DNA from 3 places in the Streptomyces roseirectus genome. Region 2 is predicted to be linked to each of the others. Evidence: riboswitches for the same ligand, from Rfam matches in the RefSeq annotation. Region 2 holds a riboswitch; each other region holds the start of a gene.
What was found. A riboswitch is a leader RNA that binds a small molecule or an ion and turns the genes downstream of it on or off. The one in region 2 is predicted to bind cyclic di-AMP.
Positions count from the first base shown of each region.

Region 1 (3,696 bases), 3.3 Mb from region 2:
GCGTCCGCCTCAGCCTGGAGGTCCCGGCCTCCCGGCTCGCCAAGGGGCTCGGGCTGCTCGCCGACGCCCTGCGCGCGCCCGCGTTCGCCGAGGGCGAGGTCGAACGGCTGGTGCGCAACCGCCTCGACGAGATCCCCCACGAACTCGCCAACCCGTCCCGGCGGGCCGCCAAGGAGCTCTCCAAGGCGCTGTTCCCGGCGACCGCGCGCATGTCGCGCCCGCGCCAGGGCACCGAGGACACCGTCGAGAAGATCGACGCCGCCGCCGTCCGCGCCTTCTACGACCGGCACGTGCGCCCCGCCACGGCCACCGCGGTCGTCGTCGGCGACCTGGACGGCGTCGACCTCGACGCGCTGCTCGGCGAGACCCTGGGCGCCTGGACGGGTACCCCGGCGCAGCCCCGGCCCGTCCCGCCGATCACCGCCGACGACACCGGGCGCGTCGTCATCGTCGACCGGCCCGGCGCCGTCCAGACGCAGCTGCTGATCGGGCGCGTGGGCGCCGACCGGCACGACCGCGTGTGGGCCGCCCAGGTGCTCGGCACGTACTGCCTCGGCGGCACCCTGACGTCCCGTCTGGACGCCGTCCTGCGCGAGGAGAAGGGCTACACCTACGGCGTGCGCGCCTTCGGCCAGGTCCTGCGCTCCGCCCCCGACGGCACCGGCGCGTCCATGCTCGCCATCAGCGGCTCCGTGGACACGCCCAACACCGGGCCCGCCCTCGCGGACCTGTGGACCGTCCTGCGCACGCTCGCCGCCGAGGGCCTGACGGACGCCGAGCGCGACTTCGCCGTCCAGAACCTCGTCGGGGTGGCGCCGCTCAAGTACGAGACCGCCGCGGCCGTCGCCGGGACCCTCGCCGACCAGGTCGAGCAGCACCTGCCCGACGACTTCCAGGCGACCCTGTACCGCAGGCTCGCCGCCACCGGGACCGTCGAGGCCACCGCCGCCGTCGTCAACGCCTTCCCGGTCGACCGCCTGGTGACCGTCCTGGTCGGCGACGCGAAGGAGATCCGCGAGCCGGTCGAGGCCCTGGGGATCGGGCCGGTGCAGGTGGTGACGGCGGAGTAGCCGGCCGGCGTACGCGCGGGTGCGACCGTTCGGGCACGCGCGTGTGGGACCACTGCCGTGCGCGCCCTGGGCCGCCGTCCGGAGACATCTCCGGGCGGCGGCTCCGTCGTACCGGCCCGCGCGCGTGCGCCGAACCTTCCCCCCGCCCTGCCTCGTTCGCCTGTTCGCACATCGACACCCTGCCCGGAAACGTTCCTCGGGGATGACCGTTTTCGCCCGGAGGGTGCACCTCTGCCCTGTGGTCTGCGCTACAAAAACCGCTGTGCGTTTGGGAATCGGCGGTGTGCCCCTCTAGCGTCGTCCGGGCTGTTCGTCGGGCAGTGCGCCGCACACCGCGGCACCGGACAGCGATCGCCGAGTCCCCGCACGGCGCGAGCCAGGGGAGCCGGGGACCCACAGTCCCTGGGGTGAATCGGGCGCGTGCGCCCGTAGGAGACCTTCCTGCTCCGAACCCGTCAGCTAACCCGGTAGGCGAGAGGGAAGGAAAGGACGAACTCGACCTCATGGCGTTCACCTGCGCCACCGGGAAGCGCCGCAAGGCGACCCGGATCCAGCGCACGACGGCCCGCGCGGCCGGCATAGCGGCGCTGACGACGTCGGCACTGGCGGCCGGCTCTCCCCCCGAACCGACGGCCGCGAACGCCATGACGCTCGCGGACGACACGGTCACCATGCGCCTCGACGTCACCGAGCAGGCCGCCGACCGCGCGGACGCGCAGCAGCACGCCGTCCAGCAGGCGGCCGTACGCGCGCAGGCGCAGGCTCTGCGCGCCCAGGCAGCCGAGGACGCGAGGGCGGCTCGCGCGGCCGAGGCACGCGCCGCGCGCGAGGCGGAACGGGCCCGGCTCAACGCGTTCGTCGCGCCGATCACCGGCTCCTACGTCTCCACCGGCTACCGCAGCGGCGGCTCCCTGTGGTCCTCCGGCAGCCACACGGGCATCGACTTCCACGCCGCCACCGGCACCCCGGTGCACGCCGTGGGCCTCGGCACCGTCGTCGAGGCGGGCTGGGGCGGCGCCTACGGCAACCAGGTCGTCGTCCGGATGCACGACGGGACGTACACCCAGTACGGCCACCTGTCGGCGATCTCCGTGGCGGTGGGCCAGACGGTCACCCCCGGCGAACTGATCGGCTACTCGGGCGCGACCGGCAACGTGACGGGCCCGCACCTGCACTTCGAGGCGCGCACGACGGCGGAGTACGGCTCCGACATCGACCCGGTCGCCTATCTGCGCGCGCACGGCGTCGACGTCTGACCTCTGCGCGAGATCGTCCAGCCCCGGCTCCTCCAGCCGGGGCTTTCGGCGTTTCGCACGCTCTCCTGTCCAAAAAATATCCCTGGATTCCGGCTCGCCATCGGAAATTCCCGCTCATTGCAATAGAGTCACGGAACACACGTCGATCGGCGCGTTCGGCGGCGTTTCACGGGGATTAAGGCGGAGGTCGGTCATGCGTATTCCGGCGCACTCGGTGTGCACGGCCATCCGGGACGACATCGTCGCGGGTGTCTACGAGCGTGGCAGCCGCCTCACCGAGGAACTTCTCGCGCGCCGGTATGGCGTCAGCCGCGTCCCGGTCCGTGAGGCGCTGCGCACGCTGGAGGCCGAGGGGTTCGTCGTGACACGGCGCCACGCGGGCGCGTGCGTGGCCGAGCCGACCGAGCAGGAGGCCGCCGACCTGCTGGAGATGCGCCTGCTGCTGGAGCCGCTGGGCGCCGCCCGTGCCGCGCAGCGGCGCACGGAGGCCCACCTGAAGGTGCTGCGCGGACTCGTCAGGCTGGGCCAGGAGCGCGCCAGGAGGGGCAACAGCGAGGATCTACGTTCCCTGGGCGGCTGGTTCCACGAGACGCTGGCCCAGGCGTGCGGAAGCCATGCCCTGACCTCGACGTTGACCCAGCTGCGCCACAAGATCGCCTGGATGTACGCCGTGGAGCCGCCGGCCAGCCCTGTCGACTCCTGGACCGAGCACGGAGCGATCGTGGACGCCGTCGCGCGCGGGGACGCCGAGCGCGCGCGGGCGGTCACCGCGCTGCACACCGAGCGCTCCACGGCCGCGCACCGGCTGCGCTTCGCCGGCGCCGACCGTGTGAGGACTTCGCAACACGCCGTAAACATGTCCGGCCTGCGGCATTAACACGGGCGCCGTATACAAAGAAGAGATATTCGGCGGAGGTGTATTTCCGCTGCCCTTTTCCCGGGTGCGCCGTGAATTCCCCGGCGTACGCCCTCCGCATGTGTTCACGCGGCCCTAATCCTGCGCGGGGCAATTCATTCCCGGGTTCCCGGAAAACGGCGGAGCCGCGCCGCCCGGTGGGGCGGCGCGGCTCACGCGCGCGTGGAGCGCCGGTTCAGACGGTCTCGGGAAGCTCGTCGAGACCTTCGGAGACCAGCTTGGCCAGCCGGTCGAGGGCCGCGTCGGCGCCCTCGGCGTCGGCGGTCAGCACGACCTCCTCGCCGCCCTGGGCGCCGAGGCCGAGGACGGCCAGCATGGACGCCGCGTTGACGGGGCTGCCGCCCGCCTTGGCGATTGTGACCGGGACGCCTGTGGCCGTGGCGGCTCGGACGAAGAGGGAGGCGGGGCGGGCGTGAAGGCCCTCCGCCCAGCCGATGGTGACGCGGCGCTCAGC
Region 1 is NZ_CP060828.1:2,450,072-2,453,767, reverse strand. It holds gene IAG44_RS10000 (M16 family metallopeptidase) at 1-1,070, shown strand, start outside; cyclic di-AMP (ydaO/yuaA leader) riboswitch at 1,413-1,559, shown strand; gene IAG44_RS09995 (M23 family metallopeptidase) at 1,574-2,326, shown strand; gene IAG44_RS09990 (GntR family transcriptional regulator) at 2,520-3,203, shown strand; gene IAG44_RS09985 (HPr family phosphocarrier protein) at 3,418-3,696, opposite strand, start outside.
Region 1: linked by a shared signal. The riboswitch ahead of IAG44_RS09995 (M23 family metallopeptidase) and the one ahead of IAG44_RS24500 (LysM peptidoglycan-binding domain-containing protein) in region 2 are both predicted to bind cyclic di-AMP.

Region 2 (3,696 bases):
GGGTCAGCCCTTGCTGTGCTTAATGGTTCGCAGAGCGAAACCGCGGGAACGCGGAGCGGCCGGCGTAGACCGCCGCGTCGTCCAGGATCTCCTCGATGCGCAGGAGCTGGTTGTACTTGGCGACGCGCTCGGAGCGGGCCGGGGCGCCGGTCTTGATCTGGCCGCAGTTGGTGGCGACGGCGAGGTCGGCGATGGTGACGTCCTCGGTCTCGCCGGAGCGGTGGGACATCATGCACTTGAAGCCGTTGCGCTGGGCCAGCTCGACGGCGTCCAGCGTCTCGGTCAGCGAGCCGATCTGGTTCACCTTCACGAGCAGGGCGTTGGCCGTGCCCTCCTCGATGCCACGGGCCAGGCGCTCGGGGTTGGTGACGAAGAGGTCGTCGCCGACGATCTGGACCTTGTCGCCCAGCTTGTCGGTGAGGACCTTCCAGCCGGCCCAGTCGTCCTCGAACAGCGGGTCCTCGATGGAGACCAGCGGGTAGGAGGCGACCAGGTCCTCGTAGTACTCGGTCATCTCGGCGGCCGAGCGGGACTTGCCCTCGAACTCGTACGCGCCGTCCTTGTAGAACTCGGACGCGGCGACGTCGAGCGCGAGCGCGATCTGCTCGCCGGGGACGTACCCGGCCTGCTTGATGGCCTCGAGGATGAGGTCGAGCGCGGCACGGTTGGAGTCGAGGTTCGGCGCGAAGCCGCCCTCGTCGCCGAGACCGGTGGACAGGCCCTTGGTCTTCAGGACCTTCTTGAGGGTGTGGTAGACCTCGGTGCCCCAGCGCAGGGCCTCGGAGAAGGACTCGGCGCCGATCGGCGCGATCATGAACTCCTGGATGTCCACGTTGGAGTCGGCGTGCGAGCCGCCGTTCAGGATGTTCATCATCGGCACCGGCAGGAGGTGCGCGTTCGGGCCGCCGAGGTAGCGGAAGAGCGGCAGGTCGGACGCCTCGGAGGCGGCGTGCGCGACGGCCAGGGAGACGCCGAGGATGGCGTTCGCGCCGAGCGAGCCCTTGTTGTCGGTGGCGTCCAGGTCGAACATCGCCTGGTCGATCAGCCGCTGCTCGGTCGCGTCGTAGCCGACCAGCTCCGGGCCGATCTGCTCGATGACGGCGAGGACGGCCTTCTCGACGCCCTTGCCCTGGTAGCGGTTCGGGTCACCGTCGCGCAGCTCGATGGCCTCGAAGGCACCGGTGGAGGCGCCGGACGGGACGGCGGCACGACCGGTGCTGCCGTCGTCGAGGCCGACCTCGACCTCGACCGTGGGGTTGCCTCGGGAGTCCAGGATTTCCCGGGCTACGACGACGTCGATGGACGGCACGAGCATCTCCTTCTTGGATGTGACGCTGGTTGTGCGGGGCCGCTGGGGCCTTGCGACTAGAGCCTAACCGGCCCGGGGGCTTCGGCCAGCCGACCGACCGCCCCATGGGACAGAACCGACCGTACCCATTGTTCCAAGACGGAACAAAGAGGGGGTGGCGAGAAGGCGAACAGCGGGCGCGGCGCTGGGCACGAAAAAACCTGCCCCGGTGCGTAACGGGGGAGCACGCACCGGGGCAGGCGACAGGGGGCCCGCTTACTTCAGGTGAAGCTGCTGGCCGGGGTAGATCAGGTTCGCGTCCTGGATGATGTCCTTGTTCAGCTGGAACAGCTTCTGCCAGCCGCCCGCGACCTTGTGCTTCGCCGCGATGGAGCTGAGGGTGTCACCCTTGACGACCTTGTACTCGCCGTCGCCCTTCTTGACCTTCTTGCCGGTCGGCGTGGTGACGGTCTTGGAGGACGTCGACTTCGGGGCGCTCTGCTTGGGCGCGGCCTGACGCTCGGTGGAGCGGGAGGAGCTGGGCGTCTCCGTCCGGCTGCTCGAACCGCTGGACGAGGACGAACCGCCACCGCTGTAGCTCGCGCCCGACAGACCCACGCCACAGCTCGGCCAGGCACCCTTGCCCTGCGAGGCGAGGACCTTCTCGGCCACCGCTATCTGCTGCGACTTGCTGGCCCGGTCGGCGCTCGACGCGTACGCCGTGCCGCCGTACGCGGCCCAGGTCGACGGCGAGAACTGGAGCCCGCCGTAGTACCCGTTGCCGGTGTTGATGGACCAGTTGCCGCCGGACTCGCACTGCGCGACGGCGTCCCACTCGGAGGCGGTCGCGGCGGAGGCGTTGCCGGCCGCCATCAGCGGGGCGGCGACGGCGACACCGGTGACACCGGCGAGCGCGACGGCACGAGTGGCCTTGGACGGACGACGGTGCTTGCCCTTGCCGGAAAACAGCATGCTTCGATCCCCTCACCGACGCCTGCGAGGTGAGCTGTCGGGTTAGGGCCGGTTGAGTTGCCCTGCCGCACCTGATGTGCGACTTCACCCCAAGCCGGTTCCGGTGGCCCCAACCACCGTCCCCAGCACTTACCTTGGGTCCCCCGCTCCTGCCTACGGCGCTTGACGCGACGACTGTTCCCGGACGGCCGCTGGCAGGATTCGGCGTTGCGGCAGCCGGGGCTCGGGTTGCCGAGCGGCCTCGACCGTAGACATGCCCCGAGCCGATTTTCAAAGACGATCAGGGCTTCTGAGACTCATCCCACACTTTCGCCAAAACGGACATTCAGCGCGAAGCCGGGCGCTGAACTGCCGTGTTTCCGCCCGCTTTTACGCCTTTGCCGCCCGCCGCCTCAGTTCCCGAGAGACAGCGTCTGACCGGGGACGATGTCGCTCGGGTCGACCCCGATGACCCCCTTGTTCGCGGCGTAGAGGGCGCGCCATCCGCCGTCAAGCGCAAGGGAGTCGGCGATGGAGGTGAGCGTGTCCCCGACCCGGACGGTGTACGTCGTCGGCTCGTCCCCGCTCGCCCCGCGGTGCTTTCCGGTCCCGATCGAGAGCGGAGACGCCCCCGAGACCGCCTCATCGGACGCGCCGGCCCCGGTGTCCACGAGGCTCCAAGAACCGGCGCTCTGCACGGGGTTGTCCTCGGTCGCCGGAGCTGTGGGTGCGCTGTCCGGTACCTGTGGAGCGTTCGGCGCGGCATTCCCGGACGTGTCGGACTTGTCGCCCCCCGCGGAGTCCCCCGGCACCTCCCCGGTCGGCCGTCCGGACGACGCGTCGGGGTCGACGGGCGCGGGAGAGGGGGACGGGGACGTCGACGGCGTGGGCGTCGCCGGGGTCTTCGGCGCCGCGGGGTCGGTCGTCCCGGACTGCCCCGAACTCCCCGTCGCGCCGGACCCCTTGGACGAGTCCGACGTACCGGACGAGCCGGACGAGCCGGAGGTACCGGACGAGTCGGGCGTGCTGGGTGACGGCGTGGGCGTGGGGGTGTCCAGCGCGACCGAGCCGTTCTCCTTCGTCAGGCCGGTCGTGAGGGCGCAGACGGGCCAGGCGCCGGGGCCCTGGTCGGCGAGGACCTTCTGGGCGATCGTCATCTGCTCGGCGCGGCTCGCGAGGTCGGGGCGCTCGGCGTACTGGAGGCCGCCGTACTTCTGCCAGTCGTCCAGCGTGAGGTGCAGGCCGCCGAACTTGCCCGACCCGGTGTTCTCGCTCCAGTCGCCGTCCGTCTCGCAGCCCGCGACCTTGTCCCAGACGGCCGATCCGTCGGCGGCGCTCGCCCCGCTCGCGCCGAGCAGCGGGATCGCGATCGCGGTGCCGGTCACTCCTGCGGCGACGAGGAGAGCCGGGGCCTGACGAGGGCGACGGTGACGGCCGTTCCCGGAGAGCATGCGGGC
Region 2 is NZ_CP060828.1:5,742,469-5,746,164, reverse strand. It holds gene eno (phosphopyruvate hydratase) at 20-1,315, opposite strand; gene IAG44_RS24500 (LysM peptidoglycan-binding domain-containing protein) at 1,565-2,260, opposite strand; cyclic di-AMP (ydaO/yuaA leader) riboswitch at 2,265-2,431, opposite strand; gene IAG44_RS24495 (LysM peptidoglycan-binding domain-containing protein) at 2,653-3,690, opposite strand.

Region 3 (3,696 bases), 1.7 Mb from region 2:
GGGAGGAACCCGACGGGTTCACGCCCCTCGTACACCACCGCGACCCGGGTACGCGCCCTCACGCGCCCCACCGCGTCGGCGAACTCCGGTTCCATGAACGGATTGCGAGGCGCCCGCGACGCGGCGCGCAGCGCCCGCCACCGCTCCCGGTCCCCCTCGCCCAACTCCTGCGCGCGCAGCACACGAATGCGCCCACTGTTCACCTGACCCCCCGATCAAGTCCCCCCTGGACATTTGGACGGTACCTCTCCAGACCGCCCCAGCGGTAGATAGCACCGCATGCTGTTGCCAACCGGTGCAGTCTTCGCGGAACTGTGGGGATTTCGACGGCGATTCGATGACGAACCCCAGGTTTCAGGCAGCGACCGACCGCCTACGCGCGGGCGCCACGATCCGCCCCTCGCTCCCACGCGCGGGCACCCGATCACCCCTCCACCGCGCGTGTGCGCCGACCCCACTTCCCCGCCGCCCCGCGCACCCCCTCCGTCCCTGCCGGGCGACCGGTTTCCGGCCTCCTCGCGCGCGGGCGCCGACGAGTCCCGCCCCGGACGGCCGACGAGGCCACGGGCGGGACATCAGCGCGTGCCGGGGCGAGCCGGTCCGTTGAGCCTCCCGGGGCCGGTGCGGTCCGTATTCTCTGATCATGGCCGCACCCACCACCCCCGCTTCCGGCACGCGCGCGTACGCCCTCGTCGCCACCGACCTGGACGGCACGCTGCTCCGCGCCGACGACACCTTCTCCGACCGCTCGCTGAACGCCCTCCAGCGGGTCGTGGAGGCCGGCGCGCGGCACCTGGTGGTGACCGGCCGCCCGGCCCCCCGGGTGCGGCCCCTGCTGGAGATCCTGCGGGGCAGAGGGCTCGCGGTGTGCGGCCAGGGCGCCCAGGTGTACGACGCCGGCGCCGACCGCCTCCTGTGGTCCGTCACGCTGGACCGTGAACTCGCCGAGACCGCGCTCGGCAAGATCGAGGCGGAGGTCGGCCAGGTGTACGCCGCCGTCGACCAGGACGGCGTCGACGGGCTGACGCTGATCGAGCCGGGCTACCTGATGCCGCACCCGACGCTCCCGGCGCTGCGCGTGGGACGCCGCGAGGACCTGTGGTGCGAGCCGATCAGCAAGGTGCTGCTGCGTCACCCCGCGCTCTCGGACGACGAGTTGGCGGCCACCGCGCGCGCGGCGGTCGGTTCGCTCGCCACCGTCACGATGTCGGGGCCCGGCACGGTCGAGCTCCAGCCCAGCGGCGTCACCAAGGCCACCGGCCTCGCCCTCGCCGCCGAACGCCTCGGGATCGACCCGCAGGACACGGTCGCCTTCGGTGACATGCCGAACGACATCCCGATGTTCGAGTGGTCCGCCCACGGCGTCGCGATGGCCAACGCCCACCCCGAGCTGAAGGCCGTGGCGGACGAGGTCACGTCGTCGAACGAGGACGACGGAGTGGCGATCGTCCTTGAACGGATGTTTCCGTGACGCACGCCCCTGGGGAGCGCGCTTTCGAAACGTGCTCCCTAGAGACACGTGTCCGGTAGGAGCCCCGATCCGAAACCGGGGCTCCTGGAGGGAGGTTCGCTCAGTACGCGCCGTACACGTTGTCGATCGACCCGTACACCGCCGCCGCGTAGTTGCACGCGGCGGTGATGTTCGCGACCGGGTCGTACGGGTCGTACGCCGTCCCGGCGACGTGGTACGCCTGGAAGGTCGGGTCGATCACCTGGAGCAGGCCCTTGGAGGGCGTGCCTGCGGCGGCGTTGGAGTCCCAGTTGTTGATGGCGTAGGGGTTGCCGGACGACTCGCGGATGATGTTGCGGTAGATGCCGTCGTAGCTGCCCGGGATGCCCTTCTGGGCCATGATCGCGAGGGATTCGCGGATCCAGCCGTCCAGGTTGTCCGGGTACCCGGCGACCGTGGACGACGAGGGGCTTCCGGTGGCCGCGGAGGCGCTGGTCGCGCCGACGACAGGGAGGGCCAGCAGGGCCGTGCCGGTGGCGGCGACGGCGAGGGCCCGGACGAGACGCTTCTTGCGGATTGCAGGCATGGCGATGTTCCTCTCCGGCGCCTGCGAGGTGAGCTGTCGGGTTCGGGCGGGGAGGTGCCCGGCCGGACCGCCGGGGACGGCGGTACGGCTTCACCCCTAGCCGTCCGGAGACGTGTCCGGACGGCGTACTACCTGGGTCCCCCGCTCCTGCCGTGCGCGAGTGGGTCGTCGATGGGGAGATGACGGGCGGCGGCAGGATTGGGCGTCCGCCCGACCCGGCGGAACGTATGCGAGAGCACATGTCCGGAACAAGTGTCGGATTCACATCTCGTCCCCATTGACCTTGCTCTGAGCGCTATGGGCCGCTTGATCCTTTGCGATCGTCAAGTGTCAACTGGTCAACGTGGACACGGGGAAACGGGGTACTCGACGGAGTCGGGCGAGAGAGGCGCCCGTGACTCAACTCACGAAATGGCAATAGCGACAAATGGGCACAAGTTATTCATGTCGGAAAATGCCATGCAGTATCGGCTGATCAGCTACATACCAGGCGTGATCCGATAGCGCCCGTGCTGTAACCGTGGGGGCTATCGGTGATCGAAACGTGACCGGATACGCTGACTTGAGTGATGTCAGCGACCTATCGACAAACCGTGTAATCGCCAACAGTCGCCCGTGGGCAACAGCAGACAGGAGATCCCTCGTGACCGTCGTCGGGCCGTTCGGGCTGAGCGTGCGGGACCAGGCACTGGAAGCCGATGTCCAGGCCGGATTGACGGCCGTCGAGGAGGGCCTGCTCGAAGCCACCAAGAGCGAGGTCCCCTTCATCACGGAGGCCGCGCAGCACCTCGTGCGCGCGGGGGGCAAACGTTTCCGGCCACTTCTGGTGATGCTCGCCGCACAGTTCGGCGACCCCTACGCGCCCGGTGTCGTGCCGTCGGCCGTCGGCGTCGAGCTGACCCACCTCGCCACGCTGTACCACGACGACGTCATGGACGAGGCGGAGGTGCGGCGCGGCGTGGAGAGCGCCAACGTCCGCTGGGGCAACTCCGTCGCCGTCCTCACGGGCGACTTCCTCTTCGCGCGCGCGTCCCAGATCCTCGCCGACCTCGGCCCCGAGGTCGTCCGCATCCAGGCCGAGGCGTTCGAACGGCTCGTCACCGGGCAGATCCTGGAGACCGCGGGGCCGACCGACGGCCGCGACCCGGTCGACCACTACCTCGACGTCCTGGGCGGCAAGACCGGCTCCCTCGTCGCCGTCTCCTGCCGCTTCGGCGCGATGACCTCGGGCGCCGACGAGACGGTGGTCGACGTCCTCACGCAGTACGGCGAGCGCCTGGGCGTCGCCTTCCAGCTCGCCGACGACGTCCTGGACATCGCCTCCGACTCCCACGAGTCCGGCAAGACCCCCGGCACGGACCTGCGCGAGGGCATCTCGACCCTCCCCGTCCTGCGCCTGCGCGAGCGCGCCGCCCGCCTCGGCCTCGCCGAGGACATCGCCCTGTGCGAACTCCTCGACTCCGACCTCACCGACGACGCCCGCCACGCCGAGGCCCTGGCCGCCCTGCGCGCCCACCCCGCCCTCGAACAGGCCCGCCGCGACACGGTCCGCTACGCCGAGGAGGCCCGCTCCGCCCTGGCGCCCCTCCCCGACTGCGACGCGAAGCTGGCACTGGTGGAGATGTGCGACGCGGTGGTGCACCGGGCGGGGTAGCCGCGA
Region 3 is NZ_CP060828.1:3,993,187-3,996,882, reverse strand. It holds gene IAG44_RS16495 (GNAT family N-acetyltransferase) at 1-203, opposite strand, end outside; gene IAG44_RS16490 (HAD family hydrolase) at 644-1,471, shown strand; gene IAG44_RS16485 (transglycosylase SLT domain-containing protein) at 1,572-2,036, opposite strand; cyclic di-AMP (ydaO/yuaA leader) riboswitch at 2,040-2,217, opposite strand; gene IAG44_RS16480 (polyprenyl synthetase family protein) at 2,680-3,690, shown strand.
Region 3: linked by a shared signal. The riboswitch ahead of IAG44_RS16485 (transglycosylase SLT domain-containing protein) and the one ahead of IAG44_RS24500 (LysM peptidoglycan-binding domain-containing protein) in region 2 are both predicted to bind cyclic di-AMP.